2 linked regions of the Sphaerotilus montanus genome follow. Each later gene encodes a partner of the first gene's protein in a complex. Links are inferred from orthologs where the notes say so. Each region holds a gene or a part of one and is shown in the gene's direction. Other genes may lie near its edges. The genes, in order: xseB and xseA.

What was found.
Region 2: the proteins of xseB (region 1) and xseA are in contact, whole or in part, in a cryo-EM structure (PDB 8TXR), measured with the Escherichia coli proteins. The link is inferred for Sphaerotilus montanus from one-to-one orthologs.

What each region holds. Positions count from the first base shown.
Region 1 is NZ_JACCFH010000001.1:2,684,302-2,691,403, reverse strand. The notes cover bases 1,465-4,368. They hold xseB (exodeoxyribonuclease VII small subunit), read left to right. Parts: upstream 1,465-2,747; coding sequence 2,748-2,990; downstream 2,991-4,368. Other genes in these bases: dxs (1-deoxy-D-xylulose-5-phosphate synthase), read left to right, coding at 3,922-4,368; BDD16_RS12235 (polyprenyl synthetase family protein), read left to right, coding at 2,987-3,889; BDD16_RS12245 (aromatic ring-hydroxylating oxygenase subunit alpha), read right to left, coding at 1,465-2,402. In the rest of the region: BDD16_RS12255 (sulfurtransferase), read right to left, coding at 1-250; BDD16_RS12250 (DMT family transporter), read right to left, coding at 276-1,184; more of BDD16_RS12245, read right to left, coding at 1,272-1,464; more of dxs, read left to right, coding at 4,369-5,859; BDD16_RS12225 (hypothetical protein), read left to right, coding at 5,911-6,222; BDD16_RS12220 (YbfB/YjiJ family MFS transporter), read right to left, coding at 6,203-7,102. UniProt on the Escherichia coli protein: Bidirectionally degrades single-stranded DNA into large acid-insoluble oligonucleotides, which are then degraded further into small acid-soluble oligonucleotides.
Region 2 is NZ_JACCFH010000001.1:265,741-272,888, reverse strand. What follows is about bases 1,396-4,345. They hold xseA (exodeoxyribonuclease VII large subunit), read left to right. Parts: upstream 1,396-2,229; coding sequence 2,230-3,462; downstream 3,463-4,345. Other genes in these bases: hpnE (hydroxysqualene dehydroxylase HpnE), read right to left, coding at 4,195-4,345; BDD16_RS01225 (superoxide dismutase), read left to right, coding at 3,522-4,106; BDD16_RS01235 (MotA/TolQ/ExbB proton channel family protein), read right to left, coding at 1,396-1,985. Outside these bases: lpxK (tetraacyldisaccharide 4'-kinase), read right to left, coding at 1-901; BDD16_RS01240 (ExbD/TolR family protein), read right to left, coding at 906-1,337; more of BDD16_RS01235, read right to left, coding at 1,359-1,395; more of hpnE, read right to left, coding at 4,346-5,466; presqualene diphosphate synthase HpnD, read right to left, coding at 5,463-6,308; squalene synthase HpnC, read right to left, coding at 6,351-7,148. UniProt on the Escherichia coli protein: Bidirectionally degrades single-stranded DNA into large acid-insoluble oligonucleotides, which are then degraded further into small acid-soluble oligonucleotides.

The sequences.
Region 1 (7,102 bases):
CGACCGTGGCGGCGAAGTGTTCACGGGTCGGCAGCGGATGGCGCCCGCCGCACAGCGCAGGCACGTCGCCCTTGGCGCTCAGGTCGCAGTCGAGGTGCACGTACTGCGCTCCGGGAATGTGACCGGCGAGGAAGGCCTCGGCGCCAGCGTCGGGCCGGGCGAGGTCGAAGCGGGCGTCGAGCACGCACACGGCGCCCGCAAGGGCGCGCAGTTCGTCGGCACGGATCAGGGGTGTCGGGAGCGTCGTCATGGTGGCAGCGGGGTTGGGTGGATCTTCAGGTTTCGAGGTCGGGGGGCAGCGTGTCTCGTTCATTCTGGCGCGGCCCGGTGCCGTGGCGCAGCCGGGTCGCGGTGATGCCGGCACCCACCACCAGCACCATGCCGGCCAGCGCCAGCGGATGCACCGGATCGTCGAACAGCAGCACGCCGAACACGAACGCGAATGCGATGCCGAGGTACTGCAGGCTCGCGTTCACCAGCGGTCGGCCGATCGCGAAGGCGCGGGTCATCGCCAGTTGTGCGGCGGTGGCGAACAGCCCGACGGCCAGCACCAGTGCGGCAGCCGTCCAGCCATGCCATGGGCTCAATCCGCCGTTGAGCAGCGTCAGCACCAGGCCTGCCAGCGTGCCGCCGCAGGAAAAATAGAACACCACGCGGGTCTCCGGTTCCCCCGCGCGGCCGAGGGCGGTGACCTGCAGATAGGCCATCGCCGACAGCATGCCCGAGCCGAAACCGACAACGCCGTACCAGAGCTGGTCGCGGTCGATGCTCGGGCGCAGGATGGCCGCCACGCCGACGAAGCCGGCCAGCACGGTGGCGATCAGCCGCGGGTTGATCTTCGCACCGCCCATCAGCACCGAGCCGCCGATCAGGAACATCGCCATCCAGATCGGCGACATGTAGTTCAGCGTCATCGCGGTGGCCAGCGGCAGCCCGCTGATGGCGTAGAACCACAGGCACAGCGAGGACACGCCGACGATGCTGCGCCAGACGTGCATCCACGGCACCGCCGTGCGCAGCGACTGCCCGCGCACGCGCAGCAGCACCGCCATCGCCACCGCCCCGATCAGGCCGCGGTACATCACGATCTCGCCGGTGCCGAAGTACGCACTGGCGAGCTTGACGCACACGCCCATCAGCGCAAAGAGAAACGAGGCCAGAACCATCAGCACGGGAGCAGTCATGCCCCCGATGCTAACGACCCTGGCCTCGACATCGCCGCGTGGCTCGGACCTCCGGCATTCCCGCGCAAGCGGGAACCCACGCGCCGATCAGTCCTTGAACGCCATCACACGCCGATACCACTCGTGGAAGTGCTGCATCCCGTCCTCCATCGGACTCTGGTACGGCCCGACCTCGTTGTCCCCGCGCAGCATCAGCGCCTTGCGGCCCGCGTCCATGCGCTCGCCGATCTCGTCGTCCTCGATGCAGGTCTCCATGTAGGCGGCCTTCTGGGCCTCCACATAGTCGCGCTCGAAGGCGGCGATCTCTTCCGGGTAGTAGAACTCCACGGTGTTGAGCGTCTTCGTCGGGCTGATCGGGTGCAGCGTGGACACCGTGAGCACGTTCGGATACCACTCGACCATCACGCTCGGGTAGTAGGTCAGCCAGATCGCGCCGTGCTTGGGCATCACGCCGTTCTGGTACTTCAGCACCTGCTCGTGCCAGCGCTCGTAAGTGGGCGAGCCCGACTTGCCCAGCGCCTTGCCCGCGCCCTGCGCCACACCGACCGTCTGCACCGAGTACGCATCGCCCATCTCCCAGCGCAGGTCGTCACAGGTGACGAAATTGCCCAGCCCGGGGTGGAAGGGACCGACGTGGTAGTCCTCCAGGTAGACCTCGATGAAGGTCTTCCAGTTGTAGTTGCACTCGTGCTGCACGACGTGGTCGAAGACATAGCCCTCGAAGTCCAGCGCCTGGCGTGGCCCCATGCCGGCCAGATCGGCGGCCACGTCGCGGCCACCGTCCGTCCGCTCGAAGACCATGCCGTTCCAGACCTGCACCGGGTAGTTGCGCAGGTTCAGGCACGGGTCTTCCTTGAAGTGCGGCGCGCCGATCAGCTGGCCCTGCAGGTCGTAGGTCCAGCGGTGCAGCGGGCACACGACATTGCTGCCGGTGTGGCCGCGGCCCTTGAGCATCACGGCCTGCCGGTGGCGGCAGACGTTGGAGACCAGCTCGACGCCGTTCTTGGTGCGGATGAGCGCGCGCCCCTCGCCTTCGTGCGCGAGGGCGTGGTAATCGCCAACCTCGGGCACCATCAGCTCGTGCCCGACGTAGCGCGCACCGGAGGGGAAGATGAGACGCATCTCCCGGTCGAAGAGGGCCTGGTCGAAGTAACTCGTGACCGGCAATTGAGTGCGGCTGCGTTGAAGAGCGTCGAGTGTGATGCTCAGGTCGGACATGATCCCCAGGATCTCCAAAAATCCATGTCGAACCACCACCCCATGTTCTGGCCCCAACCAAGGGCGTTTGCCATTTCGAAGGCAAGGTGTTTTGCGACACACGACGGTGTTGCAGCGGGCCGGGGTGGGCGGACGCCCAAGGCGAACCGCGGATTTTAACCCAGACCGGGACCACGGCCATTGGCCACGGGAAATGTGCAGTATTTCCTGCCGCCCTGTTCACCGGGTACAACAGGGCCCAGCAGACCGCAGCGGCTTCAGCGGCCCTGCAGCGCCGCGGCGTGTACAGGACGGAACATTCGAGCCCCGCCAAGCCCCCTACAATCAAGGACTTTTCCCGACGCCATGCCCCAGAGCGCCTCCGACTCCCCTTCCCGCGAGCCCGCCAGCTACGAGAGTGCACTGGCCGAACTCGATCGTCTCGTGCAGGCGCTCGAATCCGCGCAGATGCCGCTTGATGCGTTGCTGGACGGTTACCGCCGGGGTGCCGAGTTGCTGGCCTACTGCCGCAGCCGCCTTGACGCGGTGGAGCAGCAGGTCAAGGTGCTGGACGGCGGACAGCTCCAACCCTGGAACGATCCCACATGAAGCGCTCTGCCTTCGATGCCTGGATGCGCGCGCAGCTCGAAGCGGTCGAAGCCGCGCTGTGCGTCCATGTCCGCGCCGACGCCCCCGCCGGACTCGGCCTCGCGATGCGCTATGGCGTACTGGATGGCGGCAAGCGACTGCGCCCGCTGCTGGTGCTGGCCGCCGCACAGGCCGTCGACGGGCATGCCGAGGCGGCAGTGCGCGCGGCCTGCGCAGTCGAGCTGATCCACGCCTACTCGCTCATCCACGACGACATGCCCTGCATGGACAACGACGTGCTGCGCCGCGGCAAGCCGACGGTGCACGTGCAGTTCGGCGAAGCGCGCGCCATGCTGGCCGGCGACGCGATGCAGGCACTGGCCTTCGAGGTGCTCACGCCCCCGCCCGCCGCCGCTGGCGACGTGGTCCCCGACGCGCTGCAGGCCCGCCTGTGCCGCCTGCTGGCCCGGGCGTCCGGCGTCGAGGGCATGGCCGGCGGCCAGGCCATCGACCTCGCCAGCGTCGGCAAGCCGCTGACCGAGACCGAACTGCTCGACATGCACGGCCGCAAGACCGGCGCGCTGCTGCAGAACAGCGTCCTGATGGGGGCCGCCTGCGGTCAGCCGTCCGCTGCCACATGGGACGCGCTGTCCGAGTTCGGTGCCGCCCTGGGCGTGGCCTTCCAGGTGGTCGACGACATCCTGGACATGACCCAGAACTCCGAGGTCCTCGGCAAGACCGCCGGCAAGGACGCCGACCAGAACAAGCCCACCTACGTCTCGCTGCTCGGCCTCGACGGGGCGCGCGAACGCGCCGCCACCCTGCACGCCCGAGCCCTGTCCGCCCTGTCCGCCTCCGGCCTGGGTGACGTCCATGCCTTGGCCACCCTGGCCGACCGCATCCTCGATCGCGACTCCTGAGCCGCGACCGCACACCGACGGATCCCCCCGCGATGAACGCCCAGAACGCCCATCCGCTGCTGAACCGCATCCAGTCCCCGGCCGATGTGCGCCGGCTCTCGCGCCCAGAACTGAAGCAGCTCGCCACCGAACTGCGCGACCACCTGCTCAAGAGCGTCTCGCGCACCGGCGGCCACCTGTCGTCCAACCTCGGCACCGTCGAGCTGACGATCGCGCTGCACCACGTCTTCGACACGCCCGACGACCGCCTGGTGTGGGACGTGGGCCACCAGACCTACCCGCACAAGATCCTCACCGGCCGGCGCGACCGCATGCCGACGCTGCGGCAATACGGCGGCCTCTCCGGCTTCCCGCGCCGCGACGAGAGCGAGTACGACACCTTCGGCACCGCGCACTCGTCCACCTCGATCTCGGCGGCGCTCGGCATGGCGATGGGCTCGCAGCTCCAGGGAGAACACCGCCACTGCGTCGCCATCATCGGCGACGGCGCGATGACCGCCGGCATGGCCTTCGAGGCGCTGAACAACGGCGGCATGCCGCACGCCGGCCAGGAGCCGAACCTGCTGGTGGTGCTCAACGACAACGACATGTCGATCAGCCCGCCGGTCGGCGCGCTCAACAAGTACCTCGCCAGGCTGATGAGCGGCAAGTTCTACGCTTCGGCCCGCGAAGGCGCCAAGCAGGTGCTGAAGAACGCGCCGCAGCTGTTCGAGCTGGCCCGGCGCTTCGAGGAGCACGCCAAGGGCATGGTCGTGCCCGGCACGATCTTCGAGGAATTCGGCTTCAACTACGTCGGCCCGATCGACGGCCACGACCTCGACGCGCTGATCCCGACGCTGGAGAACCTGCGCGACCGCAAGGGCGCACAATTCCTGCACGTCGTCACCAAGAAGGGCTACGGCTACCAGCTGGCCGAAGTCGACCCGATCGCTTACCACGGCCCCGGCAAGTTCGACCCCGCCATCGGCCTCGTCAAGCCCGCCACGCCCCCGAAGCCGACCTTCACGCAGGTCTTCGGCCAGTGGCTGTGCGACATGGCAGCGGCCGACCCCAAGCTCGTCGCCATCACGCCAGCCATGCGCGAAGGCTCGGGCATGGTCGAGTTCCACAAGCGCTTCCCGGACCGCTACTTCGACGTCGGCATCGCCGAGCAGCATGCGGTCACCTTCGCCGCGGGCCTGTCCTGCGAGGGCATGCGGCCGGTGGTCGCCATCTATTCGACCTTCCTGCAGCGCGCCTACGACCAGCTCATCCACGACGTGGCGCTGCAGAACCTGCCGATGGTCTTCGCGCTCGACCGCGCGGGGCTGGTCGGCGCGGACGGCGCAACGCACGCCGGTGCCTATGACATTGCCTTCGTGCGCTGCATCCCGAACATGGCGCTGCTGGCCCCCGCCGACGAGGCCGAGACCCGCATGGCACTGACGACGGCCTTCCGCCATGACGGCCCGGTCGCCGTGCGCTACCCGCGCGGCAGCGGCGTCGGCACGGTCGCGGCCGCTGGCAACAGCTTCGAGACGCTGCCCTGGGGCCGCGGGGAAATCCGCCGTGAATCCGGCCTGGTGGCGGGCCGTCCGGGCAGCAAGCGGGTCGCCATCCTCGCCTTCGGCACGATGCTCTACCCCGCGCTGGCCGCGGCAGAGAAGCTCGACGCCACGGTCGCCAACATGCGCTTCGTCAAGCCGCTGGACGGCGCGCTGGTCGAACAGCTCGCCCGCACCCACGACGCGCTGGTGACGATCGAGGAAGGCTGCACCATGGGCGGCGCCGGCTCGGCGGTCGCCGAACACCTCAACGCCGCCGGCATCACCGTGCCGATGCTGCACCTCGGCCTGCCCGACCGCTTCATCGAACACGGCGACCCGGCCTTCCTGCTGGCGCAGTGCGGGCTGGACGCGGCCGGCATCGAAGCCGCCGTGCAGCAGCGCTACGGCCAGTTCGGGCTGCTGCGCCCGGTGGCCAACGCCTGAAGACCCGCCAACGCCGCGGAACTGTTCAGCCCCAGACGGATCGAACTGCCCATGCATGTCCTCACTGACGGTTTTGGCGGCCTGCTCCGCCTGATGGTGCGCCTGTCCTTCCTCGTGGCGGGCGCGGTCTTCTTCATGAGCCTGCTGGTCGCGGGTGTCGTGGTGGCAGGTGCCTACACGCTGTGGAGCCTGCTGCGCGGCCGGCGCCCGACGCTGCAGGACATCCTGCGCTTCCAGCGCAACCGCGCCGGCTGGTCGGCCGGCTTCGGTGCCCGCCCCGGTCAGGGCCGCAGCCAGCGCCCGACGTCCGGCGACGACGTGGTCGAGGTGCAGGCCCGCGAAGTCACGCGCGTCGTGCGATGACCCGCAGCGCGCACAGCAGCAGCAATCCGACCACCATCACCGCCGCGGCCATCGACAGCCCGGCAACGTAGCTGCCGCCACTGCGCGCCGCCAGCCAGCCGGTGGCGGCCGGGCCGAGGATCTGGGCGCAGCCATAGGTGAGCGTCATCCGGCCCATCATCTTGGCCGGGCGGGTCGGGTAATAGCGCCCCGCCATCGACAGCACCAGGCTCACCAGCCCGATGAAGGTGGCGCCGAACAGCACCGCGCCCGCCATGGCCGCCGCCAGCGTCCCGCCGATCGGCAGCACGATGCCGCCGATGTGCAGCACGCTGCACAGGATCAGCGCGTCGATGTCGCCCAGCCGGCGCGCGATGCGGTCCCAGAGGATCACCGCGGGTGCGGCCGTCAACCCCATCACCATGAACACCCACGCACCGCGGCCCTGCAGACCCGGCAGCCGGTCGACGATGGCCACGATGAAGGTCACGCTGACGACGAAGCCGATGCCGGCGCAGAAATACGCGGCCATGAACACGCGCAGGAACAGCACGCCGGGCGGCCGGTCGGTCATCGTCTGACCGCCGGTGGTCAGGCCGCTGGTGTCTGGCGGCGGCAGCCAGCGCAGCGCCGGCACCATCAGCACCGCCGCGATGGCGCTGAACGCCCACCACTGCTGCTGCCAGTCGAACTGCGCACCGGTCATCGCCAGCACCGCCGCCGCACAACCGGCCATGCCGAGGCCGATGCCCGAGAAGTGCAGCCCGAGTTCGCTGCGGTACTGGTGGCGGATCAGCCAGTTCAGGATCAGCCCCGTGCCCATCAGCATCCCGGCCGCGCTGCTCAGCCCCGCCAGAAAGCGCGACAGCGCCCAGACGCGCCAGTCCGTGCTCAGCGCCAT
Region 2 (7,148 bases), 2.4 Mb from region 1 along the record:
TGGCGTCCTTCTCGGTCACGACCACCTCGCGTGTCTCTGGCGGCCACGGCAGACGGGCGTGGTCGTGGTGGTCGTCCAGGGCCAGGGTGTCGATCGTCAGGCCGGCGGTGCGCAGCGCGTCAAAGAAGCGCTGCGGTTGTCCGATGCCCGCACTGGCGAGCAACCGCCGACCGCGCAGCGCGGCGAGTTGCGCGTGCGTGGCGGGCGCGCCAGACCACCAGCCGGCGAGGTCCACCGCCCCGGCGAGTTGCCGTGTCGCGCAGGCGCCGGGCAGGGCGGTGCTGGCCTTTGCGGCGTTGTAGAGCACGCACTGGTGGGGCGCGGCCGCGGGCGCGTCGATCGGCTCGCGCAGCGGTCCTGCCGGCAGCAGCCAGCCGTTGCCGGCGCCGCGCTCGTCGAACACCACGATCTCCAGGTCACGCCCCAGCCGCAGGTGCTGCAGCCCGTCGTCGCAGACCAGCACGTTCACGTCGGGATGTGCATTCAGCAGTGCGTGCGCGGCGGCGGCGCGGTCGCGGCCGACCCAGACCGGCACGCCCGTGCGGCGCTGCATCAGCAATGGTTCATCGCCGACCGCGCTGGCGACGCTGTCAGCGCCGACCGGGCGGGGCACCGTGCCCTGACCACCGTGTCCGCGCGACACGATGCCCGGGTGCCAGCCCGCCTGTTGCAGAGCGTGGACGAGGGCCAGCGTGGTCGGTGTCTTGCCGGCGCCACCGGCCACCCGGTTGCCGACGACGATGACCGGGCAGGGCAGCCGAACGGTGGTTTTCCAGCCCCGCCGGTAGAGCAGGCGCCGCAGCCCGACCAGCGCCCCGTGCAGCGCGCCCAGCGGTCGCAGCGCCCATTGCGCCGGCCCGCCATCACGCCAGACGGCCTCCAGCCGTGCCGCTGCAGTCACCGGCTCACGGGCCCTTGCCGCCGCTGCGGGCGCTCTGGGTGGCGAAGGTGAGTTGCACCAGCCCGGCCCGGCGTGCCGCGTCCATCACGTTGATCACGCTCTGGTGCGCGGCCATCGCGTCGGCCGAGATGATCACGGTGCGGCCCGCGTCGCCCTGCGCGGCCGCACTCAGCGCGTTGGTCAGCACCTCGATGCCCACGCCCTCGACCGGCTGCTTGTTGATCGTGTAGACGCCGTCCGAGGACACGCCCACCACGATCTCGCGCGGCTGGCTCTCGATCCGGTTCGACTCGGCCACCGGCAGCGTGATCTTCAGCTGCGTGTACTTGGCGTAGGTGGTGGTGAGCATCAGGAAGATCAGCACCACCAGCAGCACGTCGATGAACGGGATCAGGTTGATCTCCGGCTCCTCGGGGCGGCGGTGACGGAAGTTCATGGCCATGGTGCGCGTCTCCGCTCAGCGGCGCGGGGTGCGCTGCAGCAGCTGCGGCAGCAGCCGCTCGGCGCCTTGCTCCAGCGTCAGCACGAACTCGTCCACCTGGCCGCGGAAGTAGCGGTAGAACATCAGCGACGGGATCGCCACGATCAGGCCGAAGGCGGTGTTGTAGAGCGCGACCGAGATGCCGTGCGCGAGCTGCTCCGGGTTGCTGCCCGAGGTGGGCGACTGCGCACCGAAGATCTCGATCATGCCGACCACCGTGCCCAGCAGGCCCAGCAGCGGCGCGGCCGAGGCGATGGTGCCCAGCGCGTTGAGGTAGCGCTCCAGCTGGTGCGTGGCGATGCGGCCGGAGGTCTCGAAGGCGTTGCGCAGCTGAGCCTCGTCGCAGCGGGGGTCGGCCATCGCGGCGCGGATGCCGCCCGCCAGCACCGTGCCGAGCACCGAGTTGCCGTGCAGCTTGTCGACCACGTCTGCGGAAGGAAGGCTGCTGCGCGTGACAGCGAGCACTTCGTCCAGCAGCTTGGGCGGTGCGACCTTGGCGGCGCGCAGGCTCATGAAGCGCTCGATGATGATGGCCAGAGCGGCGATGGAGCACAGGATCAGCGGCCAGATTGGCCAGCCAGCGGCTTGTATGATCGAAAACAAGGGTCGTTCCCCGGGGTGAGGTGGACATCCGCAGCCGAGCGCGGCGCGGCGCAGTGCCGACGATTATGGCCTCAAGGTGGACTGCTCAACGCTTGGGCAGCGTGGGACTAGCGATCCAGTTTCTCCCCCGCTGCTGTGGATAACGTTGGGGAGAAGCTGAGGATGACGGCGCCAAGTCCTTGTCAGGGCAGTGTTTTTGTTGGATTGCCTGTTTTTTAATCAACCATGAAGTTGTGAATTCCTGATGAATACCGCGAACGGCGCCCGGGTCTGGGACGTGGCCCTGCTGGTGCAGGCCATCGGCGACACGCTGCAGACGCGCTTCGGCGCCGTCGCCGTGCGGGGTGAGCTGGCCGGCTACACCCGTGCGTCCAGCGGCCACTGCTACTTCAACCTGCGTGCGGCGGACGGCAGCGCTGGCCTGCGTTGCGCGATGTTCCGCCGCGCCGCCGGCTTCCTCGACTTCTCGCCGCGCGACGGCCAGGCGGTCGAGCTGCGCGGCAAGCTGGCGGTCTACGAGCCGCGCGGCGAGCTGCAGATGATCGTCGAGGCCATGCGCCCCGCTGGCGAGGGCGCGCTGATGGAGCAGTTCATGCGCCTGAAGGCCCGCCTCGAAGGCGAAGGTCTGTTCGACGCCGAGCGCAAGCGCCCGCTGCCCGGCTTTCCGCGCCGCATCGGTGTCGTCACCTCGCTGGCCGCGGCCGCACTGCACGATGTGGTGACCGCGCTGCGCCGCCGTGCGCCCCATGTCGAGGTCATCGTCTACCCGGCGCCGGTGCAGGGCACCGAGGCGCCGCCGCTGCTGGTGCGCGCCATCACCGAGGCTGGGCGGCGGGACGAAGTCGACGTGCTGATCGTCTGCCGTGGCGGGGGCTCTCTTGAAGACCTCTGGGCGTTCAACGACGAGGCCGTCGTGCGGGCGATCGTGGACTCGCCGGTGCCGGTGGTCTGCGGCGTGGGCCATGAAACCGATTTCACGCTGGCTGAGTTCGCTGCTGACCTGCGCGCACCGACCCCCACCGCCGCGGCCGAACTGGTCGCGCCCGAGCGGGCGGCCTGTCTGGAGACGCTGGCGCAGCGGCAGCGACAGTTGCAGCAGGGGCTGCAGCGCCGGCTCGACCGCGAGGCGCAGCGGCTGGACCGCGCCGCGCTGCGCCTGTCGCGACCGAGCGAGCTGCTGGGCCAGCACCAGCAACGCCTCGCCTTGTTGGCCCAGCGCCACGCGGCGGCGCTGCCTCAGGCGCTGCAGCGGCGCGGCCAGCGGCTTGATGTGCTGGCGGCGCGGCTGCAGGCGCTCGACCCGGCCCGCGTGCTGCAGCGCGGCTACGCCTGGGTCACCGACGCCGAGGGCCGCACGCTCGTCAGCGTCGGGCAGGTGCAGCCCGGCGCGGCGCTGACGGCGGTGCTGCGCGACGGGCAGGTGCGGACCACGGTGACCGCTGTCGAGCCCAGCCCGCCCCACCAGAGCGCGGAATGAGCGCCGTGCCTACAATCGCAAAGTCGGATTTCACCCCGTTCACCCACAAGAGGAACCCCATGGAACACACCCTGCCCGCACTCCCGTTCGCGATGGACGCCCTGGCTCCGCACATGTCGAAGGAAACCTTCGAATACCACTACGCCAAGCACCACCAGGCGTATGTCACCAACCTCAACAACCTGATCAAGGGCACGGACTACGCCGACCTCGATCTGGAAGCCATCGTCAAGAAGGCCCCGGCCGGCGGCGTCTACAACAACGCGGCGCAGGTCTGGAACCACACCTTCTTCTGGAACTGCCTGAGCCCGAACGGCGGCGGTGCCCCGACCGGCGCGCTGGCCGACGCGATCAACGCCAAGTGGGGCTCGGTCGACGAGTTCAAGAAGGCCTTCCAGGCGTCCGCCGTCGGCAACTTCGGCTCCGGCTGGACGTGGCTGGTGAAGAAGGCCGACGGCTCGGTCGACATCGTCAACATGGGCGCCGCCGGCACCCCGCTGACGACCGCCGACAAGGCCCTGCTGTGCATCGACGTGTGGGAACACGCCTACTACGTCGACTACCGCAACATGCGCCCGAAGTTCGTCGAGACCTTCCTGAACAGCCTGGTGAACTGGTCGTTCGCGGAAGCGAACTTCGCCTGAAGTAGACCGAATGCGCTGAGGGTTCGCCCCCGTGCGATGGGAGCCGGCCTGTGGGCCGGCTTTTTGCATTCTGGCGACGGAGCCTGAATCAGCGCGAGGTGGCCAGACCACTGCGCACGGCGCCCTCCAGCGTCGCTGGATACGGGCCGTCCACGTGATCCCCCGCCGCGCTCAGCCCCGCTGCGATCTGCGCGACTGGCCGACGCAACCCCGGCGCACACCGAAACGTCGCCCGCTTCTCCGCCACCAGCTTCAGCAGCGTGGCGTCGGCCGACCCTTCGCCGCGCAGTACCGACCGCGCCTGCGCCAGCAAGGCCGCGCCGGTCGCTTCCATCCCTTGCGCGACCCACGGCGCCGCGCCGCTGACCACAAACGCGAACAGCCCTGGCGTCATGCCCAGCGCGCCATGGTCGAACGCGAACTGCGCTGGCGCCTGCGGACCCTCTGCGAGCGCCACCATCGGTGCAGCGAGCCGGGCATTCGCGGCTTGCACATAGCCGGTGACGATCGGCTCGTACCCGAACGCTGCCGCACTGGCCGACCATGCCGGGGCGATGTCGCGGGTCAGCCGCGCCGCCTCGCTGGCGCTGCAGGCGAGCACCACGCGGTCGAACGCCGCGTCATCGACCGTCCAGCCCGCGCCATCCGCCCGTGCCGCCAGCCGCTGCACACGCTGCCCGATGCGCAGCGTCGCACCGTGCTGCTGCAGCCAGCGCAGCGCCGGTTCGGGCAGCAACTCGGCGAGCGGACGCCGCGGAATCAGCAGGTCGCTGGCGCCCGGTCCGGAGAACAGCGCGTCGTGCAGCACCCGCAGGAACACGGTCGCGCTGGCCGCCTCGGCGGGCGTGTTCAGCGCCGCCACGCACAGCGGGTCGATGATCTCGGCGCGGACGCGCACGGGCAGGGCGGCGGTCAGCTGCGCCACCGTCCACGCCGGGTCGCAGCGAAAGCGCCGCAGCATCCAGCCCGCTGCCGCGTTGCTCAACGCCAGCCGCTCGCGCAACGACCAGTGCCGCATCGCCCAGACCGCCCGCGTGAACGCGATGACCGGGTGCCCCGTCGGCAGCCGCAGGCCGACGCCGTCCTGGTCCAGCAGCGCCAGCGGCGTGCGCAGCAGCACCGTGTCGGGATCGACGCCGACGCGGCGCATCAGGCCGAGTGTCACGGTGTAGGCGCCGATGAGAATGTGCTGGCCGTTGTCGAGCCGCAGCTCGCCCGGCTCGGCGGCGAGGCTGCGGGCGCGGCCACCGGCTTGCGGCGCCATCTCGAACAGCGTGACGCGCTCGCCCGCTTCGACCGCGGCCACCGCCGCCGCCAGCCCCGCCCAGCCCGCGCCGACGATGGCGACCGAGGAGGTCACCGCCCGCGCCAGTTCGTCTGCATCGCGATCCAGAGCTTCCTCACCGGCGTCAGCGAGATGCGCTGGTGCAGCACCTGGAACTGGTTCGCCTCGATCTCGCGCAGCAGCGTGCGGTAGATGTTGGCCATCATCAGCCCCGGTTTCTGCGCGCGGCGGTCGGCGTCGGGCAGCAGCGCGAGGGCTTCGTCGTAGGTGCGGTGGGCGCGATCAGCCTGGAACTTCATCAGCGCGGTGAAGCGTTCGCTGTAGCCGCGGTTCAGCACCTCGTTGGCCTTGACGTCGAACTGCTTCAGCTCGTTCACCGGCAGGTAGATCCGCCCGCGCCGCGCGTCGTCGCCCACGTCGCGGATGATGTTGGTGAGCTGGAAGGCGAGGCCCATCTTGTGGGCGTAGGTGGTGGTCTGCGGATCGGTCTGGCCGAAGATGCTGGCCGCGACCTCGCCGACGATGCCCGCAACGAGGTGGCAGTAGCGCTGCAGGCCGGGGAAGTCGAGGTAGCGGCTTTGCTGCAGGTCCATCTCGCAGCCGTCGATCACGGCGTGCAGGTGCGCAGCGGTGATGTTGTAGAGCGGCGCGTGCGGCATCAGCGCCTGCAGCACCGGGTGCTGCGAGGGCTGGCCGGCGAAGGCCTTGGCGACTTCCGAGCGCCACCACGCCAGCTTGGTCGCGGCCACGCCGACATCGCTCGTCTCGTCCACCACGTCATCGACCTCGCGGCAGAACGCATAGAACGCGGTGATCGCGGCCCGGCGCGGCGGCGGCAGGAACAGGAAGGCGTAATAGAAGCTGGAGCCGCTCTTGGCAGCCTTCTCTTGAACGTAGTGTTCGGGCGTCGTCGTCATGGGGCGGGATTGTCTCAGTGAACGCGGTGCGTGCCGTGGCGCTCACATGACCATCGCGCGCCACAGCAGCGCGGGCGCATCGGCGATGCCGATCTTCGGCCGCCGCCGCAGCACCTCGAACTCCATCGCCTCGATCTTGTCCAGGATGCGCAGGCCCCCTTGCACCACCAGCCGCAGCTCCCAGCCGGTGCGCCCCGGCAGCCGCGTGGCCAGCGGCGCGCCGGACAGCATCAGCTCCCGTGCCCAGCACACCTCCTTCTCCACCAGCGCCCGCGTCGCCCCGGTGTCGCGCTGGCGCATCAGGTCCGGCACGCCCACACCCACCTCGGCGCAGTCGAGCAGCGGCACATACAGCCTGTCACGCGGCAGGTCGACACTCAGGTCTTGCCAGAAGTTGATGAGTTGCAGCGCGGTGCAGATCGCGTCGGACTGCGTCAGCGATTCGAGGTCGCGCACGCCGTAGAGGTGCAGCAGCAGCCGCCCGACCGGGTTGGCCGAGCGCTTGCAGTAGTCGAGCACCGCGGCCCGGTCCGGGTAGCGGCGCTGGTGCGTGTCCTGCTCGAAGGCCGACAGCAGTGCCTCCAGCAGCGGCAAGGGCAGGTGGTGCCGGCGGAACATGGCGGCCAGCGGCACGAAGACGCCTTCCCAGCGCGGCGTCGGCGCATGGCCGCGGGCGACGCTGCGCAGGTCCTCGCGGTAGGCGTCGAGGTCGGCCAGGCGCTGCTCGGGTGTCGCGTCGCCCTCGTCGGCGATGTCGTCGGCCGTGCGGGCGAACCAGTAGATCGCGGTCACCGCAGGCCGCAGTGCCGGTGGGCACAGCACCGAGGCGACGGGGAAGTT